2 regions of the Mucilaginibacter xinganensis genome follow, and region 2 is predicted to be linked to the other one. Evidence: riboswitches for the same ligand, from Rfam matches in the RefSeq annotation. Region 2 holds a riboswitch; the other holds the start of a gene.

Region 1 (6,367 bases), 940 kb from region 2:
GAATTCAGTATGGAGAATCTACAACTTCAAACCACACCGGCATCAAACGATGTTAAGCGATATATAAAAGAGTTTGCAGGCATTGTTAAAAAATACTCGATCTATACCAAAAAACTAAATTGGGCAGGTATTGATACTGACATTGACAAGCTCTCCGGCGGGATAAAAACCGTCGATGACGCTCAACTCTTAACCGCATATCTCATCAGCCAACTGCGGCTTGCGGGCGATAACCATTCTTTTGTTCAGTCAAAAGCAAGCGCGGTTAATTACGCAAAACAAAATGTAGATACAAGGCAGCCGTATGCAAAATTATTGCCCGGTAATATTGGTTACATATGGATGCCAGGCTTTGCGTCAACCAGCGATACTGCATCTGTCGCTTTCGCCGGAAAGATCCAGAAAATGATCAGTCACCTTGATACTGAGAATTACATTTCGGGTTGGATTGTTGATCTGCGACATGATAATGGAGGCAATATGCACCCCATGATTGCAGGACTTGGCCCAATAATTGGCCATGGCATATTAGGTTATTTTATTTCACCTGAAACCAATAAAAGTACACCATGGATGTATAAAGATGGAAAAGTAACCAATGGCGCTGCAACCACAGCAAACGTTTCAGATGCATACACTATTAAAAATTCCGGTGCTAAAGTAGCTGTTTTAACGGGGCCGGAAACAGCAAGCAGCGGAGAAATGACTGCCATTTGTTTTATCGGCAAGACCAATGCAAAGCTGTTTGGACAACCAACCGCCGGATATACAACCGCTAACCGGGGATTTAAATTGTCGACAGGTGCTTATCTTTATTTGGCAAGCAGTTATGCGGCAGATAGAAATAAAAAGGAGTATTTGGGTAAAATAGAGCCCGATGTGATTATAAAAGAAACCAAAGAAAATGGTGACGATGCAACCATAAGGGCGGCTAAAGAATGGATTGAAAGCAAATAGTGTCAGGAACCCGGTTCTTCGGTCGCGCCCGATGCTTCCTTCCGGTTGTTTAACCATGCGCTCACGTAAATATTAGCATAATATAAGCCAAAAACCAGCATGGCTCCTACTAGGGCGCCATCAAAATAAGGCTTCAGCGAAAGATAGGCTGATGAGAAAAAGTATTTACTTACAAAGTTTATTACTGATATAACAAGCAGTACTACAGATGCCAGGGGGATGCGTCCTATTTTCATTTTTAACTATTGTTTAATCAAATTTATGATTTTATACCTAAATGTAAAACATTAAGTTTGTCAAAATTTATTCCTAATGAAGATCGAAACTATCGCCATCCACGCCGGTAACCATGTTGACGAATCGTCTAAAGCAGTAATTCAGCCCATTGTTTTATCTACCACCTTTGAGCGGGCGGCTGACGGCACTTACCCCGGCGGGCATATCTACAGCCGGTCGAGCAATCCCAATCGTACGCTGCTGGAAAATGTGCTGGCCAAATTGGAAGGTGGTGCCGATGCTGCTTCATTTTCATCCGGCAATGCTGCTGGTATGGCGGTTTTTCAATCCTTAACACCGGGAACCCATATTATAGCGCCCGACGATATGTATCATGGTTTGCGCAATCAGCTCAAAACGCTTTTTGCGGGGATCCTGACCTTTGATTTTATAGATGTAAATAACCCTGAAACATTACAAAGCCACATCAGGCCCGAAACAGGTTTAATCTGGATTGAAACGCCATCAAATCCCTTGCTGAAAATAACTGATATAAGAAAAGTGGTTGCCATAGCAAAGGCAAAAGGCATAAAAGTTGCCTGCGACAATACCTTTGCAACCCCCATCTGCCAGCAGCCACTGGCATTGGGTGCTGACCTGGTAATGCACTCCGCCACCAAATATTTTGGCGGGCACAGCGACCTGATGGGCGGCGCACTGGTAACCAAAGAAAACAGCGACTGGTGGTCAAAGATCCGCCAGGTGCAGGGAATGGGCGGCGCTATCCCTTCGCCGATGGATTGTTACATGCTCACCCGCAGCATAAAAACATTGCCTTACCGCATGCGCGGGCATGTACATAATGCACAATTGCTGGCTGAATTTTTAGAAAAACATCCTAAAGTGGAAGCGGTAATGTATCCGGGTTTACCTTCCCATCCGCAACATGCAATAGCAAAAGAACAGATGTCTGCCTTTGGCGGCATGCTTTCATTCACCTTAAAGGGCGGCGAAGCTGAAGCCCGCAGCGTAATAAACGGGTTGAAGATCTTTACCCGTGCAACCAGCCTGGGCGGTGTTGAAAGTTTAATAGAACACCGCGCCACCGTTGAAGGCCCTGATACTAAGACGCCTTTTAATTTATTAAGGGTATCTGTTGGATTAGAGCACATTGATGATTTAATTGCTGATCTGGAACAGGCGCTGGCTTAGTTAATTAGCGTTTGGTGATTAGAGATCAGATAAGAAAAAGAGGCGGGTATTTGCCCTGGTTTTCTATCCAAAACCTTTCGCCTTTTACCTTTTGCGCTTCACCTCTCACTCCAAAAGAAAATTAAATTTGGAAAACTCATTTTTATCGTCTTATATTTGCAATAATATTTGGTAGTAATACCATTGATCATTACCTCCGCAAAGGGTTTTGATTTATAAAGAAGCGGCGAGAGATCAGGCTCAATTACCCGCTGGCAACCCTTCAAAATTGAAGAAGGTGCCAATTCCTGCCCCGGTAAATACCCCGGGAAATATAAATTAACAACCATGAAAAGTTTGATTTACACCATTTTCCAAAACATCTTTAAGGCTCCCGAAACTACAGCTATACTATATATTTATAGTCCGTCAAAAGGCTATATGTGTATGTGTTGCTGCTGCTAAGCCCTAACACGTTTTATTTTTCTTATCCCTGAAAATGGACGTGACTCACAAGGCGATTTGTATCCCGTTGTGAACCAACAATCAACAAATTTCATAAAAATTTAAATCTTAAAAACATGTCATCTGCCAATTTAAAATTTGAAACTTTGCAACTGCACGCAGGCCAGGAAGTTGATCCTACAACAGGTTCACGCGCTGTGCCGCTTTATCAAACTACTTCTTACGTATTTAAAAATGCGGAACACGGTGCCAACCTGTTTGCTTTGAAAGAGTTTGGCAACATCTACACCCGCCTAATGAACCCTACTACCGATGTTTTTGAAAAGCGGATAGCGGCGCTTGAAGGTGGTGTTGCAGCTTTGGCAACCGCATCTGGCCAGGCCGCCCAATTTATTGCGCTGAATAATATCCTGCAGGCAGGTGATAATTTTGTAACCTCACCATTTCTTTACGGCGGCACTTACAACCAGTTTAAGGTTGCTTTTAAACGCCTGGGTATTGATGCGCGCTTTGCAAAAGATGATACCGCTGAAAGTTTTGAGCCTTTAATTGACAGCAAAACGAAAGCCATTTACCTGGAGAGCATTGGCAACCCGGGATTTAATATTGCTGATTTTGACAAAGTATCGGCCTTAGCGCAAAAACACGACCTGCCTTTAATAGTTGACAATACTTTTGGTGCGGGCGGCTACCTGTTTCGCCCTTTGGAACACGGCGCCCATGTAGTGGTTGAATCAACCACAAAATGGATTGGCGGGCATGGCACCAGCATTGGCGGTGTTATTGTTGATGGCGGTAACTATAACTGGGGCAACGGCAAGTACCCGCAGTTTACTGAACCGTCCGAAGGCTATCATGGGTTGATTTTTGCCGATGTGTTTGGCATTGGCGGTCCTTTTGGCAATATCCAGTTTATTATCCGTGCCAGAGTTGAAGGCTTGCGCGACTTTGGCCCTTCGCAATCACCATTTAACTCATGGCTGAATATCCAGGGATTGGAAACACTTTCATTACGTGTTCAGCGCCATGTGGATAACACGCTGGAACTGGCGAAATGGCTGGAGGCCCACCCACAGGTTGAAAAAGTCAACTACCCGGGCCTTCCCTCATCTCCGCACCATGCCCTTGCAAAAAAATATTTAAAGAACGGATTCGGTGCCGTATTAACTTTTGATGTTAAAGGCAGTAAAGAAAAGGCAAGCCAACTGATTGACAGTTTGCAACTGGTAAGCCACCTTGCAAACGTGGGCGACGCTAAAACACTGATCATTCAGCCTTCAGCAACCACGCATCAGCAGTTGTCTGACGAGGAGCAGCTATCAGCCGGCGTTTTACCAAATTCTTTACGTGTAGCTGTAGGATTGGAACATATTGATGATATAAAAGCAGATTTTGAACAAGCCTTCGCAAAAATAAAGGCTTAGTAATTAGTATAGTTTTTTTTAAAGTGATATAGTACGTTATTAAGGGATTAGCTGCGCTAAACAGTGCGGCTAGCCCATAATAACAAAAGCAAAAATGAGCGTAGAAATATTTAAATACAATAAGCCCTTTGAACTCGAATCGGGCAAACAGCTAAACGAACTTGAAATAGGTTTTAACACCTATGGAACGCTTAATAAAAACGCGGATAATGTGGTTTGGGTATGCCATGCCCTTACTGCAAATTCCGACGTTTTTGACTGGTGGAAAGGCTTATTTGGTGCCGGCAGCTACTTTAATCCCGATGAATATTTTGTGGTATGCGCAAATATCCTGGGTTCACCTTATGGTACAGTTAATCCTTTAAGTATAAACCCTGTAACAGGCCAGCCTTATTACCTTTCATTTCCCGAATTTACCGTTCGCGATATTGTTAAAGCACACAGCCTGCTTGCGGAATACCTGGGAATTAAAGACATTAACATCCTGATAGGTGGATCGTTAGGCGGCCAGCAAGCTGTTGAGTGGGCAATTAGTGAGCCCGCTAAAATTAAAAACCTCATCATTATTGCGTCAAATGCTAAACATTCGCCATGGGGCATTGCATTTAACGAGTCGCAGCGTTTGGCCATCAGCGCCGACCGCACTTTTTATTCAAACACGCCGGATGGCGGAAGCAAAGGATTGAAGGCCGCAAGGAGTATTGCCCTGCTGTCTTACCGTAATTATAAAACTTATGGCATAACGCAGCAGGAAGATGACGATCATATCACCGGCAACCACAAGGCCGCATCATACCAGAATTACCAGGGCGAAAAACTGGTTAACCGCTATAACGCCTACAGTTACTGGTATCTTTCAAAATGTATGGATTCGCACAACGTTGGCCGCAACCGGCATGGCGTTGAAAAAGCATTGAGCCTTATCAAAGCCCGCACCCTGGTTATCGGTATAAAATCAGATGTTTTGTTCCCGATTGAGGAGCAGCAATACCTGTTCAGGCATATTCCCAAATCGGCCTTAGCCGAACTAGATTCATTTTACGGACACGATGGATTTTTAATAGAAACAGAAGCATTAACAAATATTATTACATCGTTTTTTAAAACAGATGTAAAAGGAAAAATTATTGAATTACAACGCACAGCGTAATGAGTAAAAAATTAAACATAGGGCTATTTGGCTTTGGCGTGGTTGGCCAGGGATTGTACGATATTATAAAAACCAAGCATTTGAACCTGGAGATTGTAAAGATCGCCATAAAAGACGCGCATAAACAGCGCTCGCTTCCATCACAGTTATTTACAACAGACAAAGATGAGCTGCTGAACAACCCGGAGATCAACACCATTGTTGAGCTCATAAACGATACAGAAGCTGCATTCGAAATTGTTTCAAGAGCTTTAAGTTCCGGTAAAAATGTAGTGTCGGCCAGTAAAAAAATGATCGCGCTTCATTTGGAAGAACTGATTGAACTGCAGCATAAACATGGAACATCGCTGCTTTATGAAGGGTCTGTTTGCGGGAGTATCCCGATCATCCGCAACCTGGAGGAATACTACGATAACGAACTGCTCCATTCTGTAAGCGGAATTTTTAACGGTTCGTCAAATTACATCTTATCAAAGGGCTTTAATGAGGGATTGGATTACGATTCAGCTTTAAAGCAGGCACAAGACCTCGGCTTTGCTGAAACAGACCCAACCAGCGATGTAGGTGGGTTTGATGCCAAGTATAAGCTGGTTATTGCCGCAGCTCATGCTTATGGCGTAATTGTAAAACCGGATGATGTATTTAACCTGGGCATTCAAAACCTTTCAGCCCACGATCTGCAATACGCACGGGAGAAAAATCTGAAGATAAAGCTGGTTCCGGTAGCAAAAGAACTGGACGATAAACACGTTGCTTTATTTGTGCTGCCTAAATTTGTTAACGATAAAGAGTTTTTATACAACGTTGAATACGAATACAATGGTGTAATTGTACAGGCTGCATTTGCCGATCAGCAATTCTTTTTTGGAAAAGGCGCAGGCGGGCATCCTACCGGCTCTGCGGTACTGTCTGACATTGCCGCTTTGAGGTATGATTACCAGTACGAATATAAAAAAGCAAAAGA
Region 2 (6,367 bases):
AATGGCGGCTTAAACTCCATTAACGGGTCAATTGCATCATACAGCCCCTGAATGCTGTGGCCCTTTAAAGGCGGTATCAATTCGAAAGAAAAAAGCGTTTTGCCTTTTGCATTAGCAATATGTTCGGTTATCTTCATCGTGATCCTGTTCGGGTCAAATATTTAATAGCGTTTATAATCTTGTCATTTCGAGGAACGAACCAATCGCGAACTATACAAGGCGGTTATGCATAGCTACGGGGTTGCTTCGTCCCTAGCATCGAACTCTTTAATAATTTATGTTCGGTCCTAACCACCGTTCAACATCTTCCAGTGGCATATTTTTCCTCACTGCGTAATCTTCTACCTGGTCTTTACTAATCTTCCCTAAACCAAAATACCTGGCCTGCGGATGCGCAAAGTAAAACCCGCTTACAGAAGCAGCCGGTGTCATGGCCAGGCTTTCGGTAAGGTGCATGTGGGCATTATCTTCAGCCTTCAATATTTCAAACAGCGTAGTTTTTTCCGTATGATCCGGGCAGGCGGGATAACCCGGTGCCGGGCGAATCCCCTGGTATTCTTCCTTTATCAGGTCATCAGTGCTTAACTGTTCCCCTTTTGAGTAACCCCAGTATTCCTTACGTACCAGTTCATGCATTTTTTCGGCAAAGGCTTCTGCCAGCCTGTCGGCAAGGGCTTTGGCCATTATGCTGTTGTAATCGTCGTAATCCTTTTCAAATTTGGCAACCAGTTCATCACAGCCCAGGCCTGTGGTAACGGCAAATCCGCCAAAATAATCCGGCACGCCACTGTCTTTTGTGGCAATAAAATCCGAAAGTGCATAATACGGATCACCCTTTACCTTTTCGGCCTGCTGGCGTAAAGTATAAATGCGGGTTAGTAATGTTTTACGGCTGTCGTCAGTGTATAGCTCAATATCATCACCAACGCTGTTTGCCGGCCAAAAACCAATTACCCCATTCGCCTGTAAAAGCTTTTCGGCTACAATCTGTTTTAACAATACCTGTGCATCGTCATATAACTTTTTAGCTTCATCCCCCACAAACTTATCGGCAAAAATCTTGGGGAAGCTGCCGCGCAATTCCCAGGTATGAAAAAATGGTGTCCAGTCAATATATGGCAGCAATTCTTCCAGCGGATAGTTTTCAAATACTTTGGTACCTGTAAATGTTGGCTTTGGAGCAACATCACCATCCAGGCTGATCTGGAACTTTCCTTTCCGGGCCTCTTCAATACTAACAAAACGCTTGTCAGACTTTTTATTTAAATGTGCTTCGCGGGCTTTTTCATACTCCTCTTTTATCCCCCGGATGTAGGCATCCCGGTTATCCTTGCTCATCAGGCTGCTGCAAACGGTAACGCTTCTTGACGCGTCCAGCACGTGGATAGCCGCGCCCGAGTAGTTGGGGGCAACCTTTACGGCCGCATGAATGCGCGAGGTGGTGGCCCCGCCAATAATCAACGGGATGGTAAAGCCTTCACGTTCCATCTCTTTTGCAAAATGCACCATTTCATCCAGCGATGGCGTTATTAAACCGCTGAGGCCGATGATATCTACATTTTGTTTTTTAGCTTCTTCAATTATTCGTTGTGCGGGAACCATTACCCCAAGGTCAATCACCTCAAAATTATTACAGGCCAATACCACACCTACAATATTTTTACCAATATCGTGCACATCACCCTTAACGGTAGCCATCAAAATTTTGCCTGCGTTAGCCCTGCTTCCGCTGCTGTCTTCACCGGCATCAATAACCCTTTGCTTTTCAAGCTCTATGAATGGCAGCAGGTAGGCCACCGCCTTTTTCATTACCCGTGCAGATTTTACCACCTGCGGCAAAAACATTTTACCGGCACCAAATAAGTCGCCAACTATATTCATACCGTCCATTAACGGCCCTTCAATTACTTCCAGCGGTTTGGCGTATGCCTGCCTGGCTTCTTCCACGTCGTCGTCAAGGTATTCAATAATCCCTTTAACCAGCGCATGCGATAAACGCTCCTGCACGGTACCCTTGCGCCATTCTTCGTCGCGTTCAATTACTTTGCCTTTACTTTTTATGGTATCGGCAAATTCAACCAGGCGTTCAGTAGCATCCGGGCGGCGGTTCAGCAATACATCCTCCACCAGTTCCAGCAGGTCTTTCGGAATCTCCTGGTAAACCTCCAGCATCCCCGCGTTTACAATGCCCATGTCCATACCGGCTTTTATAGCATGGTAAAGAAATGCAGAGTGCATTGCCTCGCGCACGGTATTGTTGCCGCGGAACGAGAACGAAATATTACTTACCCCCCCGCTAACCTTGGCATGCGGCAGGTTTTGTTTTATCCAGCGGGTAGCCTCTATAAAGTCAACCGCGTAGTTGTTATGCTCTTCAAGCCCGGTGGCGACGGTTAAAATATTGGGGTCAAAAATAATGTCCTGCGGCGGGAAACCCACTTCGTTCACTAAAATGTCGTATGATCGTTTGCAGATCTCTATCCGGCGCTGTAACGAGTCGGCCTGGCCGGTTTCATCAAACGCCATTACCACCGTGGCGGCACCATAGCTCAGGATCTTGCGGGCCTGTTCCTTAAATTTATCCTCTCCTTCTTTTAACGAGATAGAGTTAACTATACCCTTCCCCTGGATGCACTTCAAACCGGCTTCAATAACCGTCCATTTTGATGAATCGATCATGATCGGCAATTTGGCGATATCCGGTTCTGAGGCCACCAGGTTTAAAAACTTAACCATTACCGCTTCCGAGTCAATCATGCCCTCGTCCATGTTAATGTCAATAACCTGGGCACCGCCTTCCACCTGCTGGCGGGCAACGGTTAAGGCTGCTTCATAATCTTCAGCCAGGATCAGTTTGGAAAACTTGGGCGAACCGGTAATATTGGTACGCTCGCCTACGTTCACAAAAATACTTTCAGGGGTTATGGTTACTGCTTCCAAACCGCTAAGGCGCATGTACGGCTCAATTTCCGGAATGCGGCGGGGCGGATATTTGGCAGCCTTTTCCGCAATACATTTAATGTGCTCCGGTGTTGTGCCACAGCAGCCGCCTACTATGTTAACCAGCCCGTTTTTTATAAAATCATCCACCTGGTGCGCGGTTTCGTGCGCGGTTTCATCATACTGGCCAAACTCATTGGGCAAGCCCGCGTTTGGATAAGCCGAGATATATACATTGGCTTTTTGGGATAGTTCCTGGATGTGCGGGCGCATTTCTTTAGCACCCAGCGCACAATTTAAACCTACCGAAAGCAGGTTGGCATGGCTTACCGAATCCCAAAACGCTTCAACCGTTTGGCCGGATAAGGTACGTCCTGACGCATCCGTAATGGTGCCGGAAATCATCACCGGCAAATGCCTACCCGATTCATTTGCATAACGGTTTATGGCAAATAAGGCGGCTTTTGCATTCAACGTATCAAATATGGTTTCCACCAGCAGCATGTCCGATCCGCCGTCAACCAATCCCCTAACCTGGTCATAATAGGCTCCGGCAAGGTCATCAAAAGTAACGGCACGGTACCCCGGATCATTTACATCCGGCGATAACGAGGCTGTACGGTTTGTGGGGCCAACAGCACCTGCAACAAAACGGGGCTTAGCCGGATTTTTAGTATTATATTCATCGGCAACCTCACGGGCAATCCGTGCGCCTTCATAGCTTAGCTCGTATGCCAGTTCTTCAAGGTTGTAGTCTGCCAGCGAGATCCGTTGTGTACTAAAGGTATTTGTTTCAATAATATCTGCTCCGGCATCAAGGTATTCGGCATGAATAGCTTTGATAATATCAGGACGGGTAATATTCAGCAGGTCGTTATTCCCCTGCAGGTCTGTATTATGATCACGGAAACGCTCGCCACGAAAATCAGCTTCCGTTAATTGGTACCGCTGGATCATCGTACCCATCGCACCGTCAATTACCAGGATGCGTTTCTCTAATTCTTTTCTAATATCCATATCGTTCAGTTGGCAGTTTTTAGTTGCCGGTTTGCTGTCAACAATCTGCAATTGCCTAAAGTAGAACAGGGACAATGATAACTGCCAACTGCTTACTTAAAACTGCAAACTGTAAAAAGCTTATCTCGAAAAGTCGGGTGTTAATTTGACTTTCGCTTATCTTTCCCGGGCCGTTTGGCTGCCGAGTAGAATGTAGCACCTTGTAAGTACAGGTTGCTAAGACATCGCAGGGTCTAATCCCTCCGTCTTTCTCCATAAGCAGCACAAAGATGCGCAATAAACAGCCAATTTGCAATAGGTTTTAGTTGTCATAGGATAAGAAAAAACAGCGCTAAAATCTGATCTCAATCGTTGGACAGGCCGACTTTACTAGTTTCTGCCATCAAAGATTCGCATTTATCACCTGCTGCAAAAAATCTCTTATATTGTCCCTGGCCCCTATTGACTGACTGATGACTTCACCATTTTTACCAATTACCATATGCACAGGTAATGCATTAGTTTGAAAGCTATCCGCCAGTTTCGGGGCATTATTTAGCACCCTGTAATTAAACTCCCGGCTTTTAAGAAACTTCACCAGGTTCTCTGTTTTATCGCCGGATAAAGCAATAAAAACCACGTTTGGCTGACTACTAAATTGCTTAACAAGCTTATTCAGCTCCGGCATTTCGGCAATACACGGCCCGCAACCTATACTCCATATATTTAAAACAACCAATTTGCCTTTAAAATCTGATAAATGCACCGGCTTTCCTGCTAAATCGCTTGCAGTAAAATCAGGAACCCGTTCTTCGGCAGTAGTTGATTGCGCACCGCTGGGTTTCAACGAAGTAACGAATTCGGCAAATGTTTTTTGCTTCAAACTGCAAAACGGGAATAACATTTTCATAGAATCAAGGGCCGCCAAAACCCCATATTTGTACAGCTTTCTATAATCTTCCATAGCAAGATTGGCATTTCCGGCTTGTTTATAAGCGTTTGCCCGCAATTGTAATAATAAAGGCATAAAATTCCCTTCAGCACTGCCACCTGTTAACAGCGCTATGCCGGCGGAGCTATTGGTAACTGCATCCTGATAGTTTTTGCGCGCCAAATCAATCTTAGCTAAATCCATATACATTAGTGGCACATCTTGCTGGTAGTGGCTATAGTTTAATCTGTACCGGTGATTGATGCCTCCGCTCTGGAAAAGCGCAATAGCTTTTTTGAGCATGCGCCCGGCAGAGTCAAGCTTCTCGTTCCGGTCAATATAGAGTTCCGGCATGCTGGTAAGAGCATAATAACTTACTTTATCGTTTTCATATTGTGGCAGCAAAACTTTTTCAAATGTTGCAACCGGGATCTTTCTGTCATCTTTAATATAATAGAAAACGTTTATATCACGGGAAATTCCGGCTTCGGGGTGTGCAATAAATATTTCTTTCAGCTTCGTCCTGATATCCTCTTCCACATCCTTTCGGCTGCTTTTATAATATTCGTAGTTGTAAATACTAAAAGCAAAGGCCGTTTCCTCATTTTCGGGAAATTTGCTAAAAAGCTGATACAAATATTTTTTTCCTTCGGCCAGGTTGCCGGTTTTGGCATTACCAATGCATAGCGCAGCTAAAAGACCCGCATCCGGGTGGTTACTGGCTTTAATTGATAAAGTCAGTTTTTTTATCAGCCCCTCAACCTGGGCCTTACCTGCGGCATGGTCTTTAATCATTGCTACTACATTGATAAATTTGGCCCAGGCTAAATAATTATCCGGGTAGTGCACTAATTCTTTCCGAAATATGCTATCCGGATTATCATCAAACAAAGCGGCCATGTAGGCACCCTCAACTTCGGTTTGATGATTTGGTTTATACACCAGTTTGTTAAATCCGGCTTTATCATCATCTTTATTTAAAGTATAAAATTCCACTTTAAATGAGGCAGCGCTAACAGGCAGTTTAAATTGCGCAGCCAACCTTCCGTTGGTGCCGGCCATTAAAACATGAAAGTTATTAGTGGCCCCATCACGCAAACAGGTAGTTATGCGGGCATAAACAGGCTCCCTGCCGTTAAGTGATGCGTTGGCGTCGGTACAATTATAGCCAATGGCGATTTCGTCAGTAACTGATGGTTTTTCCGGGCTGATGGTACTAACCTGGGCAATAACTGCCATTCTGAATCCAAACAGCGCGACAGTAATAAACAAATACTTTTTCATTTCTTTAAATTTTGGTTAAAGAAAATGCACCAGGCTTTTAAACTAAAATATTGTTGACCGGCTATTGCATATTAGAAGTTAAACAGGCTTGCAGAAGTATAAACCGTTTTTTTAGAATGTAGGATTGAATTCGTCAGGATAAAACCCAGGTTAATCAGCCCGAAATACGTATTGGTAATTAAAATTATTAAATCCAGCAGGAATTATATAGCTTCA

Evidence for each region. A riboswitch is a leader RNA that binds a small molecule or an ion and turns the genes downstream of it on or off. The one in region 2 is predicted to bind S-adenosylmethionine.
Region 1: linked by a shared signal. The riboswitch ahead of MuYL_RS12780 (O-acetylhomoserine aminocarboxypropyltransferase/cysteine synthase family protein) and the one ahead of metH (methionine synthase) in region 2 are both predicted to bind S-adenosylmethionine.

What each region holds. Positions count from the first base shown of each region.
Region 1 covers NZ_CP022743.1:2,903,566-2,909,932, reverse strand. The annotation lists gene MuYL_RS12795 (S41 family peptidase) at 1-957, shown strand, start outside; gene MuYL_RS12790 (hypothetical protein) at 960-1,193, opposite strand; gene MuYL_RS12785 (trans-sulfuration enzyme family protein) at 1,270-2,385, shown strand; SAM riboswitch class I at 2,596-2,705, shown strand; gene MuYL_RS12780 (O-acetylhomoserine aminocarboxypropyltransferase/cysteine synthase family protein) at 2,946-4,253, shown strand; gene MuYL_RS12775 (homoserine O-acetyltransferase family protein) at 4,348-5,403, shown strand; gene MuYL_RS12770 (homoserine dehydrogenase) at 5,403-6,367, shown strand, end outside.
Region 2 covers NZ_CP022743.1:3,839,562-3,845,928, forward strand. The annotation lists gene metF (methylenetetrahydrofolate reductase [NAD(P)H]) at 1-137, opposite strand, end outside; gene metH (methionine synthase) at 268-3,957, opposite strand; SAM riboswitch class I at 4,111-4,218, opposite strand; gene MuYL_RS16860 (TlpA family protein disulfide reductase) at 4,340-6,151, opposite strand.